DNA from 4 places in the Paenibacillus sp. MER 99-2 genome. Region 2 is predicted to be linked to each of the others. Evidence: riboswitches for the same ligand, from Rfam matches in the RefSeq annotation. Region 2 holds a riboswitch; each other region holds the start of a gene.
The links. Region 2 has a riboswitch for thiamine pyrophosphate ahead of M3636_RS21140 (ABC transporter substrate-binding protein). Riboswitches for the same ligand answer to the same signal wherever they lie in the genome.

Region 1 (3,175 bases), on a different contig from region 2:
CGACAACCTTGCACATTCAGCTCCTCTGAAGATTTACCTCCAATAAAATCTGCTAGTAGGCTACCCGTTACAGCACTTAACAGGATTCCATTGCGATGATGTCCAAAGGCTGCATATAAACCAGGCATGCTCTCACATGCGCCGAGGTATGGTAATCCATCGGGTGTTGAAGGCCTTACTCCGGCCCATGCCCGTACAAACTGAGCTTCTGCAATGCCAGGTACCCAGCTGGCAGCACGTTCAAGCAGTTTTTGTAACCCGGCAGCTGAAACATGTAGATCAGATTCCCCCTGTAAAACGGTCGCACCAATCCATACTTCTCCATTGGCCTTAGGTACGATATAAATGTCCTCTGCGTATACCGTTTTGTCTGGGGCAAGTTGTCCAGAATGATCTGAGAACTGCACTGCTGCAATTTCGCCTTTGACCGGCATAGTCGGCAATTGAAGCCCAGCCTGCTTCATTAACACTTCCCCTTGCAAACCATTAGCAACAATGACATTGCGACATGTCATCGTTCCAATTGAAGTTTCCACGCCTTGTACTCCGTTTGCATCCACTCGAAGATTAACATGATGCACGCCTTCAATAATCCGTGCTCCGAGTGCCTGAGCTGATTTTGCATAAGCTTGAGTCAAATTAACAGGTAGAACGTCACATTCCAGCGGTCGATAGTAGGCACCATAAATATTTTTGCTTAACCATGGAGCCTTTTGTTGTGCCTTGATAACATCCCACCAAATTTCAGACGTGATTGATCGTGGTGCTGTAGCAGTGGAATCGCTGTTTAAATCTTTTTCCAAACGCACAGGAGTAATAAAACCATTTTGTTGAAACCCAATATGCATCCCACTCAGGGAGCTCAGTTGTTCGCACTGCTCATGCAGAAGTTGTCTGCTCATGGTTGCCAAGTTCGCCATCATAGGTGAAGAAAAATGCTCACTATCTGCTGCAATCATTCCAGCCGCTGCACAAGATGCACCCTCTGCAATCCGCGCACGTTCAAGCAGAAGAACATCTTGTCCTCGTGCTGCAAGCTCATAAGCAATTGCACAACCAATCACGCCCCCACCAATCACAATTGTTTCTGCATGAAGCTTTCCGTGGATTCCAGCATTGGTTCTACTGCGAGACAATGTTTTACGTAAATCTCGGTTAATGCTTCGTCTCCGAACTCTCGCTCCATCGTTCACCATCTCATCTCCTTGCTCAAGATTAACCTTCCGATTCTACGATCGCCTGTCTTAGTACACGAATCGCATGCTTTGGATTCTCACTCGCCCAGATATGTGATATGACAGCAATGCCTCTTGCTCCAGCTCTGCGAAGGTCACGAACGTGCTCAACCCCAATGCCACCGATTGCAATTACTGGAATAGTTACATTAGTGCACACTTCAGCTAGCTGCTTCAGCCCTCTAGGCTGAATATCTGGTTTGCTATTGGAGTCATAGATATGACCGAAAAAAACATAGTCTACACCCCGTTGCTCAGCAGCCTTGGCTTCAGCTACAGAATGAACGGATACACCGATGCGAATCCGTTTTCGAATGTCACTAATAGATAACGCGCTTTTAGAGAAATCTTCCTGACCCCAATGCACACCTGCCAACCCTTCACCTTGACCCACTTCATGCACACCATTAATCACAATCCGATCAGACGGAACGCCTGATTGATGCAGTTGGTTTGTCCACTCCCTACGCTGTTTAGGTGGCTGTTGTTTTTCTCGAATATGAATATAGTCGACCCATGGCCATATATCCTTCGATACACTTACAAAGTTGTGCAAATTCCCTACGCCTTGAGAGATAACATGCAGCTCAAAAGAAGCTGTGACATTGGAGTCATGTTCTTCAGTAATTACCAAAAGATAACCTCCTCTCTTAAACAATGACATAACAAAAAGGCCACTCCCGTAGGGGAGTGGCTGCGAAATATATGCTTTGATTCGTTTAATAAGTGTTGAACAACACACAGAGGTTCTATTCATGCAATGAATACCCCATTGCAAAATCTCATAGAAACAACATGCTGTTCTCTTAGCTACAGGCATTCTCTCATTCATGCTGAGTGCTGTTCCTAATAAACGAAAACGCGCCACTTCCCTACGCTGGTATGATCCAGATCAGGTGCAAAGGGTCCGGAATCGCATTCTTCCATCTCAGCCGCATCGTGCGGCCCCCCTAGTGTTGATATGAAGTTGTAGCCTATATTACCATAGAGTCCTTTTTTTGTCACCGAGGATTTCAGATTCCCGTTTGACTACGTAGACTAATTTTGCTCAGACCAAGCTTCAACATCCCAGGTCTTCGTAACCCAATCCTCGTAGAAATCAGGTTCGTGAGATACGAGAAGCACTGTGCCCTTGAATTCTTGCAGGGCGCGCTTCAGTTCAGCTTTGGCTGTTACATCAAGGTGATTGGTCGGCTCATCAAACAAAATCCAGTTGCTTTCGCGCATTAACAATTTGCACAAGCGCACTTTCGCTTGTTCTCCACCACTGAGCATGTTAAGCGGACGAGTAATATGTTCGTTTTTTAATCCACAACGTGCCAGATGTCCCCTAACCTCATTCTGCGTCAGATGCGAAAATTCATTCCATACATCCTCGATTGGAGTGATATTCCCCGCTCGTACCTCCTGCTCAAAATAAGCGGTTTCCAGATAATCTCCCAAAAATGTTTTGCCACTGATTGGCGGAATTTTACCCAGAATCGTTTTGAGTAGTGTGGATTTACCCACACCGTTACAACCCACGATGGCGATCTTTTCGCCACGTTCAATGGTCATTGTCATTTTAGGTAATAAGGCATGAGAATATCCAATTTCAAAATCAACGCCCTCAAACACCGTTTTACTGCTGGCACGAGCATCTTTGAATTTGAAAGTAGGTTTGGCTGCCTCATCCGGACGATCAATCCGTTCAATTTTGCCCAATTGCTTCTCACGGCTCTTCGCACGACCTGATGTAGATGCACGTGCTTTATTCCGCTGGATGAAGTCTTCCTGCTTTTTGATATACTCCTGTTGCTTCTCATAAGCATCAATATGCTGAGCCTTCTGCATATCTGCCATCTCAAGAAACTTGTTGTAGTTCGCAGCATATCTTGTCAACTTGGCAAATTCCAAGTGATAGATCACGTTAACTACTTCATTCATGAACTCTGTATCAT
Region 2 (3,175 bases):
GCGATGTCCGAAGGGGCAGGCAGCATCCATTTTTCAATGTGAAATAGCGAGACCGCTCCTTGCCATATCGCAATAAAGAGAATAACCGCCACAAGGGGCGGCCATACGCTTTTGAAATAGGAGTGCATCAGCGATATTTCTCCGTAAGTTTATCCATGCTGAAGCCGGCACCGCCGCTATGGGCGATTTTGATCTGGGAGATGATGCTAGGGCTACCGGCGTCCACAAGTGCTTCATGCATTTTGCGAACAACGTCTAGCAGCTCCTCCAGCTCACCTTCCATCGTTGTTTCTAGAGGATTGACCTGATATTTCACACCCGATTGTTGAATGACTTCAATAGCGCGATCCACATACGGATATGAATCCTCACCATTTGGCGTCTTCGGGATGACTTGAATACTGAGTAACGTGCTTGCCATGGAGTTCACGGCTCCTTTCGAAATATATAAAATGAACGAATGACTGTTACACTTGCCACTTCGATGACAGAATAACCTTCCAATCGCTGTTATCCCCAGATTTTTTTTGATTCCCTTTCTCTAAAGGGAAAATCCGGTGATAAAGGCGACCGCTTCGCTTTTTCACGTTATTTCTGTCCTCTCCGTTCTCGTGTAAATATTATGTTCATTTTATATGAGAGATTTTATTGGGGTAAAAAATCGTTCGTATATGCTTTGCTCACATCGATCTGTTCATCCAGCAGTTTCTTGCTGAACATCCAGTCCGTATAGTTCTGCCATACTTCCTGTTTCTGTTCGCCCCAGCGTGGTGCATCATCTGTGTATTTCGGGCTTAACCACTTCTGGCTTGCTATTACAAGATCCTTATCCAGATCCGGTACGGCTTTGATCAGAATATTAGCGGCGTCTTCGGGATGATCAATCGCATACTGATACCCTTCCGACGTGGCTTTCATGAACGCTTTAACCAGTTCAGGATCGTTCTGAATCGTGGTTTCATTCGTTACCAATACAGGCGTGTAATAATCGAGTGCTTCGGAGTAGTCTTTGACATACAACATGTCGATCGGCTCTCCGCGAAGCTCAGCCTCAATCCCCGTCCACGCATAGAAGATCCAGGCAAAATCAATATCTCGTTTCACGGCGGTGAAGAAGTCGGCATCGCCCATGTTAATGTTTTTCACCTTGGACACGTCTGCGCCTTCGCCCTCCATAATGGATTGCATGACGGCTTCCTCCACTGGAGAGCCCCAGCCTCCATAGGTTTTACCTTCGAAGTCTTTCGGGGATTTAATGTTCCGATCCGTCGGTGCTGCAAATCCAGATGTATTATGCTGAATAACCGCAGCAATGGAGACGAGCGGTACACCTTGGGTACGCGCCTGAGTTACACTTTCCTGATAACTTACACCAAAAGGTACTTCATTCGAAGCGACCATCGTGTCAGCGCCGCCCGCACCAGGCTGCACAATCTCCACGTTTAAACCCTCGGCTTCGTAGAATCCTTGATCTACTGCTGCATATAAGCCGGTATGGTTCGTATTCGGTGTCCAGTCCAGTACAACTTTAACGTCTCGGAGTGCTACGTTATCACCTTCACTGCTGTTCTCGGTGTTGGTACCTCCGTTAGATTGGGCAGGGCCAGCTTCCTTGCTTCCGCAAGCCGTGATTGCAATCAAGGTTACGCATAGGAGCAACAAGCCGATCATTTTACGCCATCTCATCTTCATTCTCTCCTTCATGTGGTCCGCCTAAATGGCGAGGGTTCTCCTTGGCTTCATATCCAAGCATCGTGCATAAATCAGCAGAATTATACCGGCTATGATCTGGATGTCTTTTTTATGTAATGAGATATGCAAAAGAACATAAAAAAAGCGCCCCGGATTCCGGGACGCGTGCAGGCGTTAGAGAAGTAGCGCGCAGCGATATAGCTGGGCCTATTCGATATACTCCGATTCCTACGCTGGCATGATCCAGATCAGGTCTAAGGGTTAGTATCTTGTGGGATACACTCTCAGCCGGCCAATTCCGACTCCCCTGGGAAACTATGAAGTTAAGGGTATTACTAGGTGTAATTATAGGGCAGTGGGCAGAACGTGTCCAGTCATGAACTGGAATATCGGATGATGGATCTCACGAAGTGGATGTAAAGCAATCATAGATGCTGTCTGTGCGCCAATCGGGATCATGGATAGATCGGTTTACCTTTAACGCTGAAAGAATTCAATCCATTCCTTCTCTGGGCCATAGATGAAGAAGTAACGATAACCGTTCGGTAATGTGATAATCTCCCCATCGATAAATTCGGCGTCCGTCGCTTGTATACGCTGATATTCAGCATCAAGATCCTCCACGTGAATCGCAAAATGATGCACAGTTCCTTCGGAGGGAAGTTTGTCGCTATATCCCTGAATCAGTTCAATTTCAGTTTCATCACTGCCATTGAATCCGAGGAAAGCAAGTTGGATCACACCATTGGTATGGGTAACGCGGTCTTTCAGCTCAAGCCCAACGATCTCGGTATAGAAGCAAAGCGTCGTCTCTAGATCACGGACAGCGATACCGATGTGGTCGATACGTTTTTGAAAGTTCATTGTATAGTAATCCTCCTAACTGATTCGTGAATATGGTTTACATTTTAAGGAGTATGATAGGGGTATAAATCCGGGTTGTCAAATAGGAAAAAAGAGTTTATCTAGATGAAATGTTCTATATTTCAACATAAACATATAGGTATCTTATTAATGTTCACAAAGTGTTCACTTATGTGACCCTATTCCTCATCTCTATAATTGTCCAAGTAGAAGAAAGGATGAGAGAATTGCCAACAACCAAGAAAGAACATACGTATTTTGGATTGATGATGTGCACAGGAATGGTCGTTGTTATGATGACTTTCAATTTACTGTACAACGGACTAATGGGGAGCATGTCTCTACTTGAAATCCTATTTCAATTCGTCCTGTGTTTTATTGTAGCTTTTGTGGTGGAAAGCTTTATCGTTGGGCCGGTGGCTCAGAAAATTGCCTTTGCGTTGCTATTCAACAAATCGAATAAGGTGATCGGCGTTTTGATGATTTCAGTGTGCATGGTCGTGGGCATGGTGTTGATGATGTCGATGTATGGGATGCTTACGGCGTATCTTGCCAATCAATTGAACGGAAAGCCTCTCGTAGAAACGTATCTTCACACCATACTCCGGAACTTTAGCCT
Region 3 (3,175 bases), on a different contig from region 2:
TGAACACATGAATATTGTACAAAAACAGCAAAAAATCACGTCATCTGTAACCAGATAACGTGATCTTAAGTCTTTATTTGTGATGACTAACGATGCATACTATGCACCAAACCGCTGGCGATACCCGCACTTACGGCACAACTCTTCCACGGCCTGCCTCTTCGAGAATCCATAAAATAAGTTATTGGCCCGTTCCCCGTCAACGATCTCCGAGAATGACTTCTCATGTACGTTGCCTAAGTTAATTACACCTTCGCCATCCAGGCAACACGGTACAACCGTGCCATCCACCAATACGGCGGCCTGACTACGAAGTGCATGACAGAAGCCTTTACCGTCATCCTCTGGTGCATCCAAGCTTGGCCACTGGAATTCATGATCCTGATTGAGGTATACATTCGGAGCAATTTTGACTCCACTACCCGGTACGACCTTTTCTTCAATCCGAAAATCCAAGTCGAACTCCCGCTCTAACACCTCAAGCGTTTCGCGATTTCGGTTCATCTGGGCATTCGTAAAATTATCCTGTGTCAGGTTCCAGAGTCGGAACGAAATAATGACATTATGTTTCGCTGCTTCACGAGCAAAGGTCAATATGTTATTCAAATATCCTTCGCGGTCTGTCGAGCCTTCATGTCCGTCGAAGCTGTGCAAGGAGAAGTTCATCTGACGTAACGCTGGCTTGCCAAGAAGCTTATGCTGCGTCTTGGGCAGTAGCGTACCATTGGTCGTGATGTTGACCTTGAATCCTTTCTCATGTGCAGAATCCAGCAACAGATCGATTTTGGGATGCAGTAACGGCTCACCTTTGACGTGAAGATATATGTGTTTGGTATGTGGCTTAATCTGATCCAGTATATTGTTAAAGACGTCAGGGTCAATGAAATTTTTGGCACGCTTGGTCTGTGGACAGAAGCTGCACGCCAAGTTACAGATGCTTGTAATTTCGATGTAGACTTTCTTGAATGTTTTCAACTCGGATCCCCATTCTTCTCCGGAGGGAGAGCGTCCCACCTTCATTTCGTGATATAACGATAACACTTTCACCATTGCGTGATCTAAGTGTACTTTTGGAACAACCTCTATTATATCGGGTTGGGAAGTAGGGAACAACAACGTTTCGTATCAATTTCCTGTTGCTATGTCGAAGCATAAATTTGGATCATCCCTTCTTTACATCCGGCTTGCATGTGATATATGCTGGAGCTATAAATACCTGTTCAAAAACGGTTATAACTGAATATAGTTGAACAATTGCACTGGGGGAGCCTAACGGCTGAGACGAATGAACTTTCGGACCCTTTGAACCTGATCTGGATCATACCAGCGGAGGGAAGTGGAGCGGCCTTTCAATAAACTTCATGCGTTTCATCATGCAGAACATGTAAGATGAAATACACTTGCGAATTGAAACTACAGCCCCACTCATTTCTCCGGAAATGGGCGGGGCTTTTTGCATTTTTAAAGACAGACAACCTGCACTGGAACAGGTCTAAATGAAGCCAAGCTCAGGCTCCCAGCCTAGATGTAATACAAGGAGGAAAACAGATGTCTTACTTAGAACGCATACGCACTCAAAATCCGTTAGTACACAATATCACCAATATTGTGGTTGCTCCCTTTGTAGCCAATGGTTTGCTTGCACTTGGAGCATCGCCTTTTATGGCTTATGCACATGAGGAGGTTGCCGATGTTGCGAAAATGTCCGGCGCGGTTGTCCTTAATATTGGCACACTTAATAAAGATGTGGTGCAGTCCATCCTGCTCGCTGGTATATCTGCCAACGCCCATCAGGTTCCTGTCGTCCTCGACCCTGTTGGTGCTGGTGCCACTTCCTATCGCTCCGAGCAGGTTCAGATGCTCGTTCGTGAGCTACGTCTCACGATCCTGCGTGGCAATGTGGCAGAAGTCGCCAATGTTATTGGCGAGCATTGGAATAGCAAAGGTGTAGATGCTGGACAAGGTGAAGGAGATCGTATCGGAATAGCCGAGCGGGCAGCTCAGCAGTTAAACTGTATCGTTGTGATCACAGGCCGCGAAGATGTCATTACGAATGGTCATCAGACCTACCTTGTGAGTAACGGTCATGTCCTCTTAACTCAAGTTACCGGTGCGGGATGTCTGCTCAGTGCTGTCATTGGCGCATTTGCAGCTGTGGCGACTGATGACGATGAACGGCTGGATAGCGTTGTAGAAGCACTCACCTTCTACGGCGTTGTTGCTGAGATTGCTGCAGATCGTACGGAGAGCCAGGGCCCAGGCAGCTTTCAGGTCGAGCTATTGAATCAACTCGATCATGTATCTCCGTCGGTACTGAAACAGCGTGCTCTCATTCGTCATATCCATGGAGGTGGAGATACATCATGCGTATAGCTCAGGCTCTAACGATCGCCGGATCGGACAATGGCGGCGGCGCTGGGATTCAAGCCGATCTCAAAACCTTTCAGGAACTTAATGTATACGGCATGACCGTTATTACTGCCATTGCGGCGCAGAATACAACAGGAGTTCAGGGTGTATTTCCTATTTCGTATGAAGGCATAGCCCAACAGCTTGATTCAACCGGAGACGACTTCAAACCAAATGCGGTGAAAACAGGCATGCTCTACAGTACGGAGATTATCCAATTGGTTGCTGAGAAATGGCGCCATTATGAATGGTCTAATCTGGTCATTGATCCCGTTATGGTAGCCAAGGGCGGCGCACCGCTGCTTCAACAGCAGGCTATTCAGACACTGATTACGGAGCTGATCCCGCATGCACAGATTACCACGCCAAACATTCCTGAAGCTGAACTACTGACAGGTATGTCCATTCGAAATGTAAGTGAACGGGAAGAAGCAGCCCGACGCCTTGTGCAGATGGGCTCTACGTATGCCTTGATCAAAGGCGGCCATGATACGGGCGGCATGATTGTCGATGTACTCTATGATGGACAGTCCTTTCACTATCTGGAGAATATTCGTATAGTGACCCCTCATACTCACGGAACAGGCTGTACGTATTCTGCCGCCATTACGGCTGAACTGGCGAAGGGTTCGTCCGTTCTGGCTGCCGTCACGACTGCGCGAGCGTTCATTCAGGCAGCCATTGAAGATGAGCTTGGCATTGGCGCTGGGCATGGGCCGACGAATCATTTTGCGTATCAGCGCAGGCAGCGGGGTGAGCGGTGATG
Region 4 (3,175 bases), on a different contig from region 2:
GTGTCATGGAAGACCGCAAGTTGACCGTCAGGGCTGTGGAACGAGCCTTGGATATATTATTGTGCTTCACAACTCGGAGTGATCTGGGGCTTACCGAGATTGCAAGCCAGATTGGTCTGCACAAAAGCACGGTGCACCGGCTGATGGCAACCTTGGAAGAACGGGGATTTGTTATCCGGGATGCAGCTACCGAGAAGTATCGGCTTGGCATCCGCATCTGGGAGCTGTCCGCTCATATGTCCCGTAGTGATGACCCAGCTATCCTTCTTCTTCCTGCGATGGAGCGTCTGAGAGATCGACTCGGGGAGACGGTTAGCTTGTATTTGCGGGATGGCAGTGAACGGATTCGGATTCAGGCTGTTCAGAGCGATCAGGCTATACGGCGTGTAGCTCCTGTTGGTGTGCGCCTTCCTTTATCCGTAGGTGCGTCCAGTAAGGTGCTAATGGCCTTTGCTACGGAAGAGGATCGTGAGGAGCTGATGAATGGGCCGGAGTGGCCTGTCTTTATCGATCCTAAGGTCTATCTCGCGCAGATGAAGGATATTCTGGAGCATGGTTATGCAACGAGCTATGAGGAGCGTGAACCGGGAGCTGCGGCGGTATCTGTACCGATTATGGATCGCAAAGGCCAAATCGCTGCTGCATTGTCTGTATCAGGACCTGTCAGCCGTTTATCACAAGAGACGTTACATGAGTATGCACCCGTGTTGAAAGAAGCAGCTGCTCAGATGGGCTTGATGTTATCTTAACGAGTTTGTTCAACCACAACGCTCTTATGGAACATATATGTCATGATGAATCTGCTGATTCTGGAACATAAAGGTTGTTTTTCGTTCTCGGTTGAGCTATCCTGATATGGACAGCCCAGCCGGGCTTGATGAATTGAATATGACACTGCGGTATACTTGCCGCAACTTGTTAACGTTACTAGGGGAGTCCGAATTGTCCGGACTGAGACGGAATCGCATGAGATTCTGGACCCTTTGCACCTGATCTGGATCATACCAGCGTAGGGAAGTAATCGGCCAATCAACCACGAACATCAATGGGATGTAACCTATGGCTGAACTCAATTAGAGTTCGGTAATCGGTACATCATTGGTGATGGACATAGCCGGTTCCCTCGGGAACCGGCTTTTTTTATATACAGTGAGCAGAGACAAGATTTAGACTTCAGAGTTACTTTCGTAAAAAGAGCGGAGGTAGGTATCTGTTGTGGAATCTATTCAATTAGTTAGGTGAATGAACCTTACTCTGCTGCATGTTGTCTTACTGTATATGTCTCTCTAGGTAAGGTTGTCCTTGCTCCTTATATGGATGGTCTCCAGATTAGATGCGCTCGCATGGAAAAGAAGTGATGCAGTCGTGAAGACCAATGAGGAGGAGACAAAGACGATGAGTACAGAACAACCAATGATGGGACAAGGGAATACAGAAGCGCAGGCGGCAAAAGAAACAGGTTCGGCTGGAGGGGTTCAACCTTTTCCCGGCAGCCGTAAAGTATACATTCAGGGCTCACGTCCGGACATTGCTGTACCTGAGCGTGAAATAGCTCTTCATGACACGAGTACTCCCCAAGGGGTGGAGCATAATGAGCCGCTGCGTGTGTACGATACGAGCGGCCCGATGACCGACCCTGAATTTCACGCAGACATCCGGGCAGGACTACCTGCACTCCGCACACGCTGGATTACGGAGCGTGAGGATGTGGAGGCTTATGCAGGACGTACGGTGCAACCGGAAGATAACGGGCTCAAGGCGGGGAGTAGAAGAACCGGAGCTGAAGCTTACCCAGGCTTGCGTGGCAAGCCGCTGCGGGCTCAGGCTGGACGATGTGTAACGCAGATGCACTATGCACGCCAAGGCATCATTACGCCAGAGATGGAGTTTGCCGCGATTCGTGAGGGAGTAGAGCCGGAGTTTGTGCGACAAGAACTGGCCAGTGGCCGAGCGATTCTACCATCCAACATCAATCATCCTGAAAGTGAGCCGATGTTGATTGGTCGTCATTTTCATGTGAAGATCAATGCGAATATCGGGAATTCTGCCGTCTCCTCCTCCATCGAAGAAGAAGTGGAGAAGATGACCTGGGCTGTACGCTGGGGCTCGGATACCGTTATGGATCTGTCGACAGGAAAGGATATCCATACTACGCGGGAATGGATCATTCGTAATTCTCCAGTACCGATCGGAACTGTGCCACTCTATCAGGCGCTGGAGAAGGTCAATGGCGAAGCAGAAGCACTAACGTGGGAATTGTACCGAGACACACTCATTGAGCAGGCAGAGCAAGGCGTAGACTATTTCACGATCCATGCAGGCGTCTTACTGCGCTATATCCCGATGACAGCCAAACGTATGACAGGCATTGTGTCCCGGGGTGGATCTATTATGGCTGCGTGGTGTTTGGCACATCATCAAGAGAACTTTTTGTATACGCATTTTGAAGAAATCTGTGAAATTATGAAAAGGTATGATGTGGCATTCTCGCTTGGGGATGGATTGCGTCCGGGGAGTATCTATGATGCCAATGACGAGGCTCAGATGGCCGAGCTGGCTACACTGGGCGAGTTAACGCAGATTGCGTGGAAGCATGATGTACAGGTGATGATTGAAGGGCCGGGGCATGTGCCGATGCATAAGATCAAGGAGAATGTGGATCTACAGATGGAAATCTGTAAAGAGGCTCCGTTCTATACCTTGGGTCCACTGACAACGGACATTGCTCCAGGTTATGATCACATTACTTCAGCTATTGGAGCGGCGATGATTGGCTGGTTCGGGACATCCATGCTCTGTTATGTTACACCGAAGGAACATTTGGGGCTGCCTAACAAGGATGATGTACGAGAGGGAGTCATCGCCTACAAAATTGCAGCACATGCCGCTGACCTAGCTAAAGGTCATCCACGAGCTCAACGCCGAGATGATGCGCTGTCCAAGGCTAGATTCGAATTCCGCTGGCGCGACCAATTTAACTTGTCGCTTGACCCTGAACGGGCGCTCTCTTACCATGACGAGACATTGCCTGCTGAGGGAGCTAAGGAAGCCCATTTCTGCTCGATGTGTGGGCCGAAGTTCTGTAGTATGCGAATTACGCAAGACATTCGTGCATTTGCTGCAGACAAGGGGTTGTCCGAAGATGATGCGGTAGCCGCAGGGATGCAGGCGAAGG

Region 1: another riboswitch for thiamine pyrophosphate. It lies ahead of M3636_RS05725 (thiamine phosphate synthase); the one in region 2 lies ahead of M3636_RS21140 (ABC transporter substrate-binding protein).
Region 3: another riboswitch for thiamine pyrophosphate. It lies ahead of thiM (hydroxyethylthiazole kinase); the one in region 2 lies ahead of M3636_RS21140 (ABC transporter substrate-binding protein).
Region 4: another riboswitch for thiamine pyrophosphate. It lies ahead of thiC (phosphomethylpyrimidine synthase ThiC); the one in region 2 lies ahead of M3636_RS21140 (ABC transporter substrate-binding protein).

What each region holds. Positions count from the first base shown of each region.
Region 1 is NZ_JAMAUZ010000001.1:1,256,611-1,259,785, reverse strand. It holds gene thiO (glycine oxidase ThiO) at 1-1,196, opposite strand, end outside; gene M3636_RS05725 (thiamine phosphate synthase) at 1,216-1,869, opposite strand; TPP riboswitch at 2,088-2,197, opposite strand; gene abc-f (ribosomal protection-like ABC-F family protein) at 2,274-3,175, opposite strand, start outside.
Region 2 is NZ_JAMAUZ010000005.1:227,751-230,925, reverse strand. It holds gene M3636_RS21150 (ABC transporter permease) at 1-128, opposite strand, end outside; gene M3636_RS21145 (thiamine-binding protein) at 128-421, opposite strand; gene M3636_RS21140 (ABC transporter substrate-binding protein) at 646-1,686, opposite strand; TPP riboswitch at 1,900-2,011, opposite strand; gene M3636_RS21135 (VOC family protein) at 2,170-2,556, opposite strand; gene M3636_RS21130 (DUF2798 domain-containing protein) at 2,784-3,175, shown strand, end outside.
Region 3 is NZ_JAMAUZ010000006.1:191,823-194,997, reverse strand. It holds gene M3636_RS22345 (radical SAM/SPASM domain-containing protein) at 100-975, opposite strand; TPP riboswitch at 1,252-1,352, shown strand; gene thiM (hydroxyethylthiazole kinase) at 1,549-2,373, shown strand; gene thiD (bifunctional hydroxymethylpyrimidine kinase/phosphomethylpyrimidine kinase) at 2,364-3,173, shown strand; gene thiE (thiamine phosphate synthase) at 3,173-3,175, shown strand, end outside.
Region 4 is NZ_JAMAUZ010000011.1:63,932-67,106, forward strand. It holds gene M3636_RS26525 (IclR family transcriptional regulator) at 6-749, shown strand; TPP riboswitch at 920-1,033, shown strand; gene thiC (phosphomethylpyrimidine synthase ThiC) at 1,414-3,175, shown strand, end outside.